Regions from separate parts of the Paenibacillus sp. FSL H3-0457 genome, predicted to be linked through region 1. Evidence: riboswitches for the same ligand, from Rfam matches in the RefSeq annotation. Region 1 holds a riboswitch; each other region holds the start of a gene.

Region 1 (3,142 bases):
TGGCAGAAGCCTTTGCCGTCATCTTCAGGTGCATCCAGACTCGGCCACTGGAACTCATGGTCCTGATTCAGGTATACATTCGGGGCAATTTTGACCCCGCTGCCTGGAACTACTTTTTCCTCAATGCGGAAATCCAGATTGAACTCACGTTCCAATACTTCAAGGGTCTCCCGATTTCGATTCATCTGAGCATTTGTGAAGTTATCCTGTGTCAGATTCCACAACCGAAATGAGATGATGACATTGTGCTTAACGGCCTCGTGTACAAAGGACAAAATATGACGCAGGTATCCGTCACGGTCTGTTGAACCTTCATGCCCATCGAAACTGTGCAGGGAGAAATTCATCTGCCGCAGCGCCGGTTTGCCAAGCAATTTATGCTGAGTCTTGGGCAGCAGTGTACCATTCGTTGTAATGTTCACCTTGAGTCCCTTCTCATGTGCGGAATCGAGCAACAAATCTATTTTGGGATGCAACAAGGGTTCGCCTTTGACATGTAGATAAATATGATTGGTGTGTGGTTTAACTTGATCCAGTATATTGTTGAAGACTTCAGGGTCAATGAATCCTTTGGCACGCTGTGTCTGCGGACAGAAGCTGCATGCCAGATTGCAGATACTCGTGATCTCAATATATACTTTTTTGAACGTTTTCAACTCGGGTCCCCATTCTGCCTAGGAGGGAGAACAATCCCACCTGCATTTTGTGATCCGGCCAATATGCGCCACCCCTATTATATCGGGTTAGGGAGCCCAGGTAAATTGTTCAGTTGTTCGGGTCTGACTCCAAGTTCATCTCAAGAATTCCATCATGCTGCCTCTTTACAGTTCATGTTCGAGTGATATATGCTGAACAGACAACTGCATATCTTGAACTTTTGCACTAGGGGAGCCTTGCGGCTGAGACGAATATGATTATTCGGACCCTTTGAACCTGATCTGGATCATACCAGCGGAGGGAAGTGGAGCGGCCTTTTAGTAAGCGGATTTTTTTCATGTATGTGAAGATAAATTGCGGATTTAACTTACAGACCCACTCATTTCTCCGGAAATGGGTGGGTCTTTTTTGTTCCTTTTGCAGAGTATAGGATGCCGTTGTTATTCCAGCAGTCTGACATCAAGGGGGTGAGGATCAGATGAACAACCATGTAACCATTGAGAACGTTAGCTTCGCTTTTCCTGAAAAAAAGGATTCACCCGTGCTCGCCAATGTGTCGCTTAAGGTCCAACAAGGAGAATTTGTCTCGCTCATTGGCTCCAGCGGGTCAGGTAAAAGCACGCTCTTCAAGCTACTCGCAGGCTTGCATGAGCCAACCGTCGGCACCATCGATATTGCTGATGTACCGCACGGACAACGGCTCGGACGAGTCGCCTATATGCCGCAGAAAGATCTGCTGTTATCCTGGCGTACCGTCATGGAGAACTGCATGCTTCCTTCCGAGTTGGCACGAGGCCGACAGGACAAGGACAAGTTACGTGCCAACATCCTAGCTGGATTGGCAAGGTTCGGCCTGTCGGGTTATGAACAGGCCTATCCAGATGAATTGTCCGGCGGCATGCGGCAGCGGGTGGCATTGCTGCGTACCTTACTTACAGGCGGGCAGCTCATGTTGCTGGATGAACCCTTCGGTGCACTCGACGCCTTAACCAAACGAGAAATGCATCGCTGGTTGCTCGAGCTGTGGGAGGGCTTTGGCCAAACCGTGCTGTTCATTACACATGACATTGAAGAAGCCCTGCTGTTAAGTGACCGTATCATTCTGTTAACTCCAGGGGGGCAAGGTCAGCAGTTGCGGGAGATGACGGTTCCTTTACCACGCCCAAGGCATTCGGACATGATCTACGAACTGGCTCTCGTGCAGATGAGGCAACAACTGGAGGAACAATTACATGCAAAATGATAGAGCTGAGGTTAGCGTTTGGACGTGGTGTTTAAAGTGGCTCTCGAGGTCGTTTTCCCAATATGGTTTGTTTATTATGCTCATGTTCTTATTAATGGCGATCTGGGAAGTGATTGTGCGTATGGGATGGGTGCCCTCCTTCATCATTCCTGCACCTACGGCCATCGCAAGCTCACTGGTTGAACATCGCCGTCTGCTGTTGACCATCCATCTGCCTGCTACCTTTATGGAGGTTGTTGTTGGTTTTGTCTTGTCCATAGTGACTGGAATTACGCTGGCAACAGGCATGCATATGAACCGATCGATTGAAAAGGCCTTGTATCCCTTCATCGTGATCAGTCAGACCATACCGTTGATTGCCTTGTCCCCCGTATTTATCCTGTGGTTTGGTTACACGTTGTGGAGCAAAGTCGCCGTGGTATTTTTAATCGCATTCTTCCCCATTGTGGTCAGTACCTACGATGGACTCCGCCAAGGCGATCCAGAGCAGCGTGAACTGTTGCTCACCATGGGCGCCAGCAAGTGGGATATTTTTTGCAAACTCCAGGTTCCGCTGGCACTTCCCTCTTTTTTCTCGGGGCTAAAGATGTCTGTGGTGTACTGCGTGGTTGGGGCAACGATTGGCGAATGGCTCGGTGGTAGCAAAGGTCTAGGGTACTTCAGCCGTCGTATGTCCAGCAACATGAACACGGATGCGATGTTTGCCGCCATTTTGCTGTTATCCCTGCTTGGGATCGTTTTGTTTGTACTGATTACCTGGCTGGAGAAACGGTTTAGCATACGGCGTCATCGTCATGGAGGCAAAAGAAAGGTTGGATAATACTTAGACAGAAATTAGATGTAAATACAGTAGTTACAATCTTCAAAACAAAACATATCTTATGCACAATTTCAGCAACATCTTCAATCAGTTCATTGTCACATTATCGTTAACATGCTGTTGCCCATTTTCTACAAATCAAAACGATGAAATGAGGAACTTCATTTATGAATAACAAAGGTATATACTCCCTGCTTCCCATCATACTCATTAGCCTTTTGCTGATCGTTAGCGGATGCAGCACCACAGACAATAGCCAAAATACGCCAACAACAGATTCGGCAACCAATACACAGCAAACAGATCCGTCTGCAACCGAACCTGCATCAGACGCCAAAGATAAACTGTCTATCATGCTCGACTGGTACCCGAATGCAGTACACTCCTTCATCTATGTGGCTCAGGAAAAAGGATACTTTGCA
Region 2 (3,142 bases), 3.0 Mb from region 1:
TGGGCGATATTCAGGAACAACTGGAACAGGGCGACTTTTATCTGATTGACGTAAAAGTGGAAGAGATGGCCAATGGACTTGGTTTGTCCGCAATTGGTCTTGATCGGGATGTCGCAGCTCTAAGTGGTGGGCAACGTACCAAGGTGCTTCTTGCCAAGCTTCTGCTTGAGAAACCTACAGCCCTTTTGCTGGATGAGCCGACCAACTATCTGGATGTAGAGCACATTGAATGGTTGTCACGTTACCTGAAGGACTACCCTCATGCGTTCCTCTTAATCTCCCATGACACGGAATTCATGAATGAAGTAGTAAATGTCATTTATCATTTGGAATTTGCCAAATTAACGAGATATGCAGCGAACTATAACAAGTTCCTTGAGATGGCTGATATGAATAAAGCCCAGCATATTGATGCGTACGAGAAGCAGCAAGAGTACATCAAGAAGCAGGAAGATTTCATTCAGCGTAACAAGGCACGTGCTTCAACTTCAGGTCGAGCGAAGAGCCGGGAGAAACAGCTGGACAGAATTGAACGTATTGATCGTCCAGATGAAGCGGCCAAACCAACGTTCAAATTCAAGGATGCCCGTGCGAGTAGCAAAACGGTCTTTGAGGGCATTGATTTTGAAATTGGATATACGTATCCTTTGCTGCCTAAGATGACAATGACAATTGAACGTGGTGAGAAAATTGCCATCGTAGGTTGTAATGGTGTGGGTAAATCGACGCTGCTGAAAACCATCTTGGGCAAAATATCTCCACTCAGTGGAAAGACCTTTTTGGGAGATTATCTCGAAACGGCCTATTTTGAGCAGGAAGTTCGTGCTGGAAATATCACGCCGATTGAGGATGTCTGGAATGAGTTTTCACATTTGACCCAGAATGAGGTCCGGGGTCATCTCGCTCGCTGCGGGTTGAAAAATGAGCACATTACCCGTCCGCTTAACATGCTGAGTGGTGGAGAGCAAGCCAAGGTTCGTCTATGCAAACTCTTGATGCGTGAAAGCAACTGGATTCTATTCGATGAGCCGACGAACCATTTGGATGTCACAGCTAAAGCTGAGTTACAGCGTGCCTTGCAAGAATTCAAGGGAACGGTGTTGCTGGTATCTCATGAACCTGATTTCTACGAGGGTTGGGTTACCAAAACATGGAATGTTGAAGAATGGTCTGAGAAAAATTAGACAATTCAAGCAACGCTAATAGAAATGAACGGTGACAAAAAAATCCTTCTATGGTAACATAGGCTACAACTTCATATGAACACTAGGGGGGCCGCACGATGTGGCTGAGATGGAAGAATGCGATTCCGGACCCTTTGCACCTGATCTGGATCATACCAGCGTAGGGAAGTGGCGAGCGCGTTTCAGTGAATGACGTGAGCAAACGGCAATTCGAAAGAATTCAACCGTCTTGCTTAGTAAATTGAAACATGCAGTTGCGTGTATAACGTTATGGCTATAAGGTCTATAGCTTTATTGCACGAAATGAACTGTATGTATCAGTCAGTCATCTGGTCCTATAATTAATACGCAGCCACTCCCCTACGGGAGTGGCTTTTTTGTGTTTTCATAGCATTCACGCATGGAAGGAGATGAACAGTACGGTAATTTCTCATGAACGTGTACACGGATCATTTGAACTGCATGTTGTATCTACGGGTGTAGGGACTCAAGCATCTTTTGTAAAAGCTGCAAAGGACGTTTGGCCATGGGTGGACTACATCCATATACGAGAGAAACAACTCTCGTGGCAACAAAAGATCGGTTGGGCTGAAAGTCTGCGTGGTGTTGGCGTTCCGTCTTGTCGCATCGTTATCAATGGTTCAGAACTGCCACCACAGAATGACATCTATGGCGGTGTGCATTGGGGGCAAGAGGCTATACGTAACTACAACCCTGCTGTTATAAGTAATGTCCAGCGAATTCGTCTGGGTGTATCTGTTCATTCAATCGATGAGGCAAAAATCGCTGAAGAACGGGGAGCCGATTACCTTTTCTTCGGGCATGTCTACTCAACCAACAGTAAGCCTGATCTTGAACCAAGAGGATTATATGCTCTGGCTGAAGTGTGCTCTGGTGTCTCCATTCCTGTCATGGCGATTGGGGGCATCGAACCGGGAAACATTCACGCTATTCGCTCTGCAGGCGCACAGGGAGTCGCTGTGATTTCGAATGTATGGGCGAGCGATTCCCCGGATCGGGCCGCTGAATCATTAAGGCAGGCTATCGTTGCTACAGAAAGTTTGAGCCGCTGAATCAAGGAGATGAGAGGATGAAAAAGATCATTACTGATAAATTGGATAAGATTCATGCAGAAACGATTATTGTAGGCGGAGGCGTTGTTGGTTGTGCCATTGCGTATGAGCTTGCTTCCCGTGGACAGGATGTACTGCTGGTAGATCGTTCGGCGATTGCAGGAGGCACTTCTTGCGCAGCTGCTGGAATGCTGGCGGCAGACAGTGAGGATTTTGCTCATCCTTTGATGGCTAAGCTTGCCAGGCAGAGCAGGCAGTTACTTCATGAGCAAAAGGTACTAATGGCTACCCTCAGTGATGTAGAGGTTGGTCTGCAACGCCATGGATTCCTAACTCCTTTTCGTTCATACAGTGAATTAAGCAGCTATAAGAATAATCGGAAGTCTGCGTTGTCTGCTGATGAGGTGTGGTGGGATCGTTCCGTTGTGCAACAGGAGGCACCATGGCTTAACAGAGATACGTATGGAGCCTACTACAGACCTTACGAGAGTGAGATTCTTCCAGTCCATCTAACAAAGGCATATGCTGAATCCGCTCAAGTATTGGGAGCACAGGTTATGGAGGACATACAGGATATACGTGTGCAAGCAAACGAACACGGCGTGCAGGGGATCAACACATCGATCGGCGAGATGAGATGCAAACATGTCATTATAGCGGCTGGATTACAGAGTGAAGAGTTGATGAGACATGTGAATCTGAGCTTGCCTGTGTGGTCGGTAAAAGGTGAAATAGCCGCCGTTCAGTTCGCAGATGAACATGCAGGGTACAGACCTGACAGAACGGTGTATGCAGAGGATATCTATATTGTTCCCAAAGCCAATGGCGAAGTTTGGCTCGGGGCAACCAGTCTGCCAGGCAGAACGGATCTGAACGTTTCTGTAC
Region 3 (3,142 bases), 2.6 Mb from region 1:
GATGTTGTCATTGATGCGGTAGGAATGGACGGCAAGATGAGCGATCTTGAATTTCTAGCCAGCGGTATGAAACTGCAAGGCGGCACCATGAGCGCATTTATCATTGCATCTCAGGCTGTTCGCAAAGGTGGCACCATTCAAGTCACTGGGGTATACGGCGGACGTTATAACGGATTCCCGCTCGGTGATATCATGCAGCGAAACGTGAATATCCGTTCCGGACAAGCTCCGGTCATTCACTACATGCCATACATGTACGAGTTGGTTACGTCTGGCAAAGTGGACCCTGGCGACATTGTTACGCACGTCATTCCGCTCAGCGAGGCCAAACGGGGCTATGAAGTGTTCGATACAAAAACGGACGATTGCATTAAAGTCATCTTAAAGCCTTAAATATGAATAGATACATGGGAGGACAATCTGAATGGATTCCACATACGCTTTGCATGAGATGCTCGAGGTACATGAAATAGCTGCGTTCAAGACGGTTTGTATGACTAAATCCAAGACCATGCAAGCTCTGGTAACCGACCCGGAGCTCAAGCAAATTTTGCAACAAGATGCGATCTTATCACAACAGCAGCTTCAGGAGCTCGGTGGAGTGCTGTCTAAAGCGACTGTATAGGAGATAAAAAAATGAACCCAATATTAGAACACATGACTGGTCTTAATACGCTGACCGATGACGTGATCGCAATGGATTTTTTGATGAACGCCAAGAGCGGTGTCAGAAACTACGCCATGGCTGTGACCGAATGTGCCACCCCCGAAATCAAACAAATTTTGATGAAACAGCTCGATGAAGCCATAGATTCTCATGAAAAGATATCAAATTACATGGTGCAGCATGGTTTATACCACCCTTACCATATTGCAGAGCAAATTCAGCTCGATCTGAAAAACATTCAGACTGCTATGAACATTCCGTCCTGACACCCTTTTTGATTTTAGCCAGAGACTTCAGAGAACAAAATGTCCCTGTGTCAAGAATTTCAACAATGAAAAAAGGCGGATACTATCCGCCCTTTTTTTGGCATCGTCACGAAACACGCTTATTGCAAGCGTTCCTTTACGTATTCTACTTATTTCTATCCTGAGACTGTTTATGGCCGCTGCTCTCTACTTTAATTGACTACAGTGAACTTAAGGCTCCAGCTTCCATGACATTTCCCAAAAATCAAGCTCAAAGCGACTGCACATCACGAAAATATCCTCCATCCGTTGGTACGTTCCCTCGCTACAGCCTTCTAATAGCTTATCAGTTAACGTCACTAGGGATTGATTGTTGCTGTTGTATTCAGAGGAAGCATATCCTGTGATCCACTCTCCGTAAAAAGGATGCTCAGCTGCACCTGGCTTTTGGGCAAGGACTTGACCAATCTCTGCATAGCTCCATGAGCAGGCCAGAATGGATACAAGTACTTCTGCTATGCCACCCGCATGGGAAACAGAGAGCATATAGTTAGTATAGGCTGCATTTTTCAGGGCAGGTTTTACCTGGAAAACATGATCCTCTGTAATTCCTAATCGCTCCATATAAGAACGATGAATTTTCATTTCACCATTCAGGATGTTATCTACGTTTTCACTAAAAAACTGCATCAATTTGGGGTCGTGCGACTTGACAATACCTAGTGCAAATACGCGGGCATAATCGAACAGGTACAAGTAGTCTTGCAGCAAATAATAACGAAATTGTTCAACCGTTAAGGAACCATCTCCGATTCCTTTAACAAAGGGATGCTCAAGACATTCCTTCCACACAGGCTGTGCTGCCTGATATAGTCTCTCTGAAATAGTCAACATGTGTTCCTCCAATTCATAATGTACGTATTTAAAAACAAAAAAACGAAACATCCTATGGATGTTTCGCAGACAAATACACTAAAACAAGGGGGTTCGCATGAGCTACCCAAGTACAGTGTTTCATCGTTGCATCCCTACGTTGGCATTATCCAAATCAGGTAAGGTCGGTTTAACACCCTCTCAGCCGGTTAAGGCTCCCTCGCAAACGGTTGTATGTAGTTGATTACTTTCCTATTCCCATAAAAGATAAAATAACATCCATTTAGTATATCAAGGGCTGTTAAATATAGTCAAGGAAGATTGTATCGCCCCTCATCACCTTTGGTGACGTATGTAAACGATGAAAACCATCACAACAATGGTTGAGTTTCAGCCACTGTTATGATGGTTTCTATTCTTGCAACTACTGCCGATGGTTTAATGCCCGAGTTTGTTCTTTCCGACAAAAGTGAGTATTCCGTACTGGGAAGTATTTCTCCAGCTCTCATTGGTCGTATCATTCCACTTGGCTACGCTCTGCTTACCTCCGCCCTGGTTGTCGTTAATTTGGAGCTCGAAACCGAGAACATTTCCTGCTTTGGGCGTCAATGATTGTAAATGAATTCTGGCTTCTACGAGATATCCTTTATTTGTTTTCTTCACAGCACTTACAAGGCGTCCAGGTGAGGCACCCCCTGCAAAGGTTCCCACATTGTCTGCACTGATTCTGAACTGGGCATCATCATATTGAAAATACGGTGTGCGCTGGTGATTCTCGTCCAGGAAAATCTCAACCGAATCCTGATCCCATGGGTTGATACTATCTGTAATGATGTTTGGATCAGTGACGTCGATCAGCAGGTATAGATACTCACCTGACCACATTGCGCGAGCCACTGCCTCTGCACCTTCGCTCTGGTTCAACCGTTTTACTTCAAATGGTGCAGCCTTATTCCATGATGTGTCTTTCTTCCCATCAATCTGAACAATCCCTTGCACAGCTTGTGCAGATTTGGGCATAGGGGCGAGTTGAATCACGCCGTATTTGCTTGTATCCTGTTCCTGAGATTGTGTTCTATCATTCCAGTACAGTGGATTATAAGGTTGTGTCCCACTTGAACCGCCATCAGTCACACGGATATCCAATCCGGCTTCATATTCTGATCCGACTTGGATACCACCCCACGGAATGGACAATTCAACCTGATATCCGGCTTTTGTCTCGCGTACACGATATGAACGCTGCTCCACACCCTCAGCTTTGCCCGACCGCTTAATGATTACGTGTCGGTCATCTGCTTCATATGAAGTGGTCTTGCCATTATTGAGATCAACAAAGATATCTACTCTGTCATTC
Region 4 (3,142 bases), 520 kb from region 1:
TAAAATTTAAGTTCGTTTTATATGAGAAATTTTATTGGGGTAAGAACTCGTTTGTATATGCCTTGCTCACATCGATCTGTTCATCAAGCAGTTTTTTGCTAAACATCCAGTCGGTGTAGTTCTGCCACACTTCCTGTTTTTGTTCTCCCCAGCGCGGGGCGTCATCTGTGTACTTTGGACTAAGCCATTTCTGGCTTGCCAGTACCAATTCCTTATCCAGATCCGGTACGGCCTTGATCAGAATGTTGGCTGCGTCTTCGGGATGATCAATTGCGTATTGATACCCTTCGGAGGTGGCTTTCAGGAATGCTTTCACCAACTCAGGGTCGTTTTGGATCGTCTGCTCGTTTGTTACGAGGACAGGCGTGTAATAATCCAGTGCATCTGAATAATCCTTCACATATAACATGTCGATCGGTTCCCCGCGCAGTTCGGCTTCAATACCCGTCCAGGCGTAGAAAATCCACGCGAAATCAATATCCCGTTTTACTGCGGTGAAAAAGTCGGCATCACCCATATTAATGTTTTTTACTTTCGATACATCGGCTCCGTCGCCTTCCATAATGGATTGCATCACGGCTTCTTCGACTGGGGAACCCCAACCGCCATAGGTTTTACCTTCAAAATCTTTCGGTGACTTGATATTCCGATCCGCCGGAGCAGCGAAACCAGATGTATTATGCTGAATAACTGCTGCGATGGAGACGAGTGGAACACCCTGTGTGCGGGCTTGAGTTACACTCTCCTGATAACTTACGCCAAAAGGCACTTCATTCGAGGCAACCATTGTATCTGCGCCACCGGCACCTGGTTGTACAATCTCCACGTTCAAGCCTTCGGCCTTGTAAAAACCTTGATCTACAGCTGCATACAGGCCTGTATGATTCGTATTTGGTGTCCAGTCGAGCACCACTTTAATATCTTTCAGGGCGGCAGTGTCACCTTCGTTGTTGCTTTCCGTATTTGTGTTGCCGTTCTGCCCAGCTGGGGCAGCTTCTTTGCCACCACATGCGGCTACAGTCACCATAAGCACGCATAAGAGCAACAATCCCATCGTTTTACGCCATTTCATCTGTGGTCTCTCCTTCGGTATGTCCGGCCGATTGGCACGGGGTACTCCTTGGCTTCATATCCAATCATCTTGCATAAATCGACAGATTTATACCAGTTGAGATCTGGATGACGTTATTTTTGAACAAGTAAAACGTCCATCGATGTCATTCAAGGAAGCCAGACCGCGTTTAGCGGCAGTTTTTCTTGCAATATCAGGAAGGTGATGCTTCCAGTCTTATACTTTCTGATAGTAACAAAAAAAGCGCCCCGTATTCCGGGACGCGTGCAGGCGTTAGAGAGGTGGCGTTCAGCCATAGGGCTGTGCCATTTCGATATACTCCGATTCCTACGCTGGCATGATCCAGATCAGGTCTAAGGGTTAGTATCTTGGTGGGATACACTCTCAGCCGGCCAATTCCGACTCCCCTGGGAAACTATGAAGTTACGGGCATTACTAGGTGTAATTATAGGCCAGCGGGTGGAACGTGTCCAGTCATGAACTGGATAGGGACACGTATAAGTTATCAAACAGGCCGTTATACATATGTATAACAGCCTGCTTGGATGTGTTATTTTCAATAATTATCGTGGCGAATCATATAAGGCAATCTGACTGAGTGCAAAAGCATCGGATTTTGGGTCATAACCTACCTGTTTCTGAGTGGTTTCCAGATTCAATCGTTTAAACCGATTATTCGAGATCCCATGCAGTATGGTGAAGGGTTCCAGATCGGTAGTTGTAATTGCTTTGAACATCAAATCACACAAGTCAGCCGGACTAATATATGCGCTCATATCCCTTGCCTCCAGCACTGGTCCGTCCGGTTGAAAATCATCATATGCACCTATACGTATTGCTACACTTTGTAAACCTTCGGTATACGCAAAATAGGAAGCGAGCGATTCTCCAAAACATTTGCTAACCCCGTACAAATTCCGTGGGCGTGTTGGCATGTCCGGATAGACTTGAGCATCAATGGGATACCCCTCAATCGTCTGTGCACTGCTTGCAAGAATGACTCTTCGTACACCTTGGTCTTTAGCTGCACGGAATACATTAAATGTACCTTTGATATTGATGTCCAACAACGATTCATAAAATCCGGCATTCGGGGAAGGATCTCCCGCCAGATGTACAACCACATCCATGCCTTCGCAAGCATGCTGACAGGCTTCGGGGTCTGTCACATCCAGTGTCATGATCTCATGGCCGGTCCCTTGATACGTATGCAGTCTGTCGATATTTAAATCCGTTAGTCGCAGGTGAAATGCCTCTGACAAGTGTTGGGACAAGTCACGTCCAATTTTTCCGGCTGCGCCGGTAATTAAAATGTTCATAAATCAACTCCAATTCTTAGCGCTGGAAGAACTCAATCCATTCCTTTTCAGGTCCATAGATGAAGAAATAGCGATAACCGTTAGGCAGTGTGATAATCTCTCCGTCGATAAATTCGGCTTCGGTGGATTGGATGCGTTGGTACTCAGAATCAAGATCATGCACGTGGATCGCAAAATGGTGCACCGTACCTTCGGAAGGCAGCTTGTCGCTGTATCCTTGGATTAACTCAATCTCAGTCTCATTACTTCCATTAAAGCCAAGGAAGGCGAGCTTAATGATACCGTTGGTGTGGGTTACCCGGTCTTTCAATTCCAATCCAACAACCTCCGTATAGAAACGGAGTGTAGTTTCCAGATCACGAACGGCAATGCCGACGTGGTCAATGCGTTTTTGAAAACTCACAATCAAAAACCTCCTTATATATTGAAATTTTCTACCATTTTAAGGGATATCATAGAGCTGTACTACATGGTTGTCAAATCCAATTTTAAATTGGAAAAATCATAATTGTTCACAGAATGTTCACTTATGTGGAGGGTTTCCTTATCTCTATAATTACGAAGGTAAACAGAGAGGATGAGAGAATTGCCAACTAGCAAGAAGGAACAAATTATTTTCGGATTAATGATGTGTATAGGAATGGTCTTGGTCATGATGTTCTTCAATCTATGGCACAGTGGGTTACTCGGCAAGATGTCCCCGCTTGAAATACTGCTTCAATTCATATTATGTTTTGTCATTGCGTTTCTG

The links. A riboswitch is a leader RNA that binds a small molecule or an ion and turns the genes downstream of it on or off. The one in region 1 is predicted to bind thiamine pyrophosphate.
Region 2: it holds a riboswitch for thiamine pyrophosphate, as region 1 does, so the genes downstream of both, MHH25_RS17720 (thiamine phosphate synthase) here and MHH25_RS04655 (ABC transporter ATP-binding protein) in region 1, are expected to answer to the same signal.
Region 3: it holds a riboswitch for thiamine pyrophosphate, as region 1 does, so the genes downstream of both, tenA (thiaminase II) here and MHH25_RS04655 (ABC transporter ATP-binding protein) in region 1, are expected to answer to the same signal.
Region 4: it holds a riboswitch for thiamine pyrophosphate, as region 1 does, so the genes downstream of both, MHH25_RS02375 (ABC transporter substrate-binding protein) here and MHH25_RS04655 (ABC transporter ATP-binding protein) in region 1, are expected to answer to the same signal.

The regions. Positions count from the first base shown of each region.
Region 1 covers NZ_CP150283.1:1,016,572-1,019,713, reverse strand. The annotation lists gene MHH25_RS04660 (radical SAM/SPASM domain-containing protein) at 1-656, opposite strand, end outside; TPP riboswitch at 875-977, shown strand; gene MHH25_RS04655 (ABC transporter ATP-binding protein) at 1,136-1,900, shown strand; gene MHH25_RS04650 (ABC transporter permease) at 1,890-2,720, shown strand; gene MHH25_RS04645 (ABC transporter substrate-binding protein) at 2,888-3,142, shown strand, end outside.
Region 2 covers NZ_CP150283.1:4,007,410-4,010,551, reverse strand. The annotation lists gene MHH25_RS17725 (ABC-F family ATP-binding cassette domain-containing protein) at 1-1,184, shown strand, start outside; TPP riboswitch at 1,259-1,368, shown strand; gene MHH25_RS17720 (thiamine phosphate synthase) at 1,595-2,257, shown strand; gene thiO (glycine oxidase ThiO) at 2,275-3,142, shown strand, end outside.
Region 3 covers NZ_CP150283.1:3,642,933-3,646,074, reverse strand. The annotation lists gene MHH25_RS16110 (zinc-dependent alcohol dehydrogenase) at 1-393, shown strand, start outside; gene MHH25_RS16105 (hypothetical protein) at 425-625, shown strand; gene MHH25_RS16100 (spore coat protein) at 637-933, shown strand; gene tenA (thiaminase II) at 1,144-1,806, opposite strand; TPP riboswitch at 1,920-2,017, opposite strand; gene MHH25_RS16090 (endo-1,4-beta-xylanase) at 2,224-3,142, opposite strand, start outside.
Region 4 covers NZ_CP150283.1:498,711-501,852, forward strand. The annotation lists gene MHH25_RS02375 (ABC transporter substrate-binding protein) at 32-1,072, opposite strand; TPP riboswitch at 1,379-1,491, opposite strand; gene MHH25_RS02380 (NAD(P)-dependent oxidoreductase) at 1,636-2,391, opposite strand; gene MHH25_RS02385 (VOC family protein) at 2,408-2,794, opposite strand; gene MHH25_RS02390 (hypothetical protein) at 2,969-3,142, shown strand, end outside.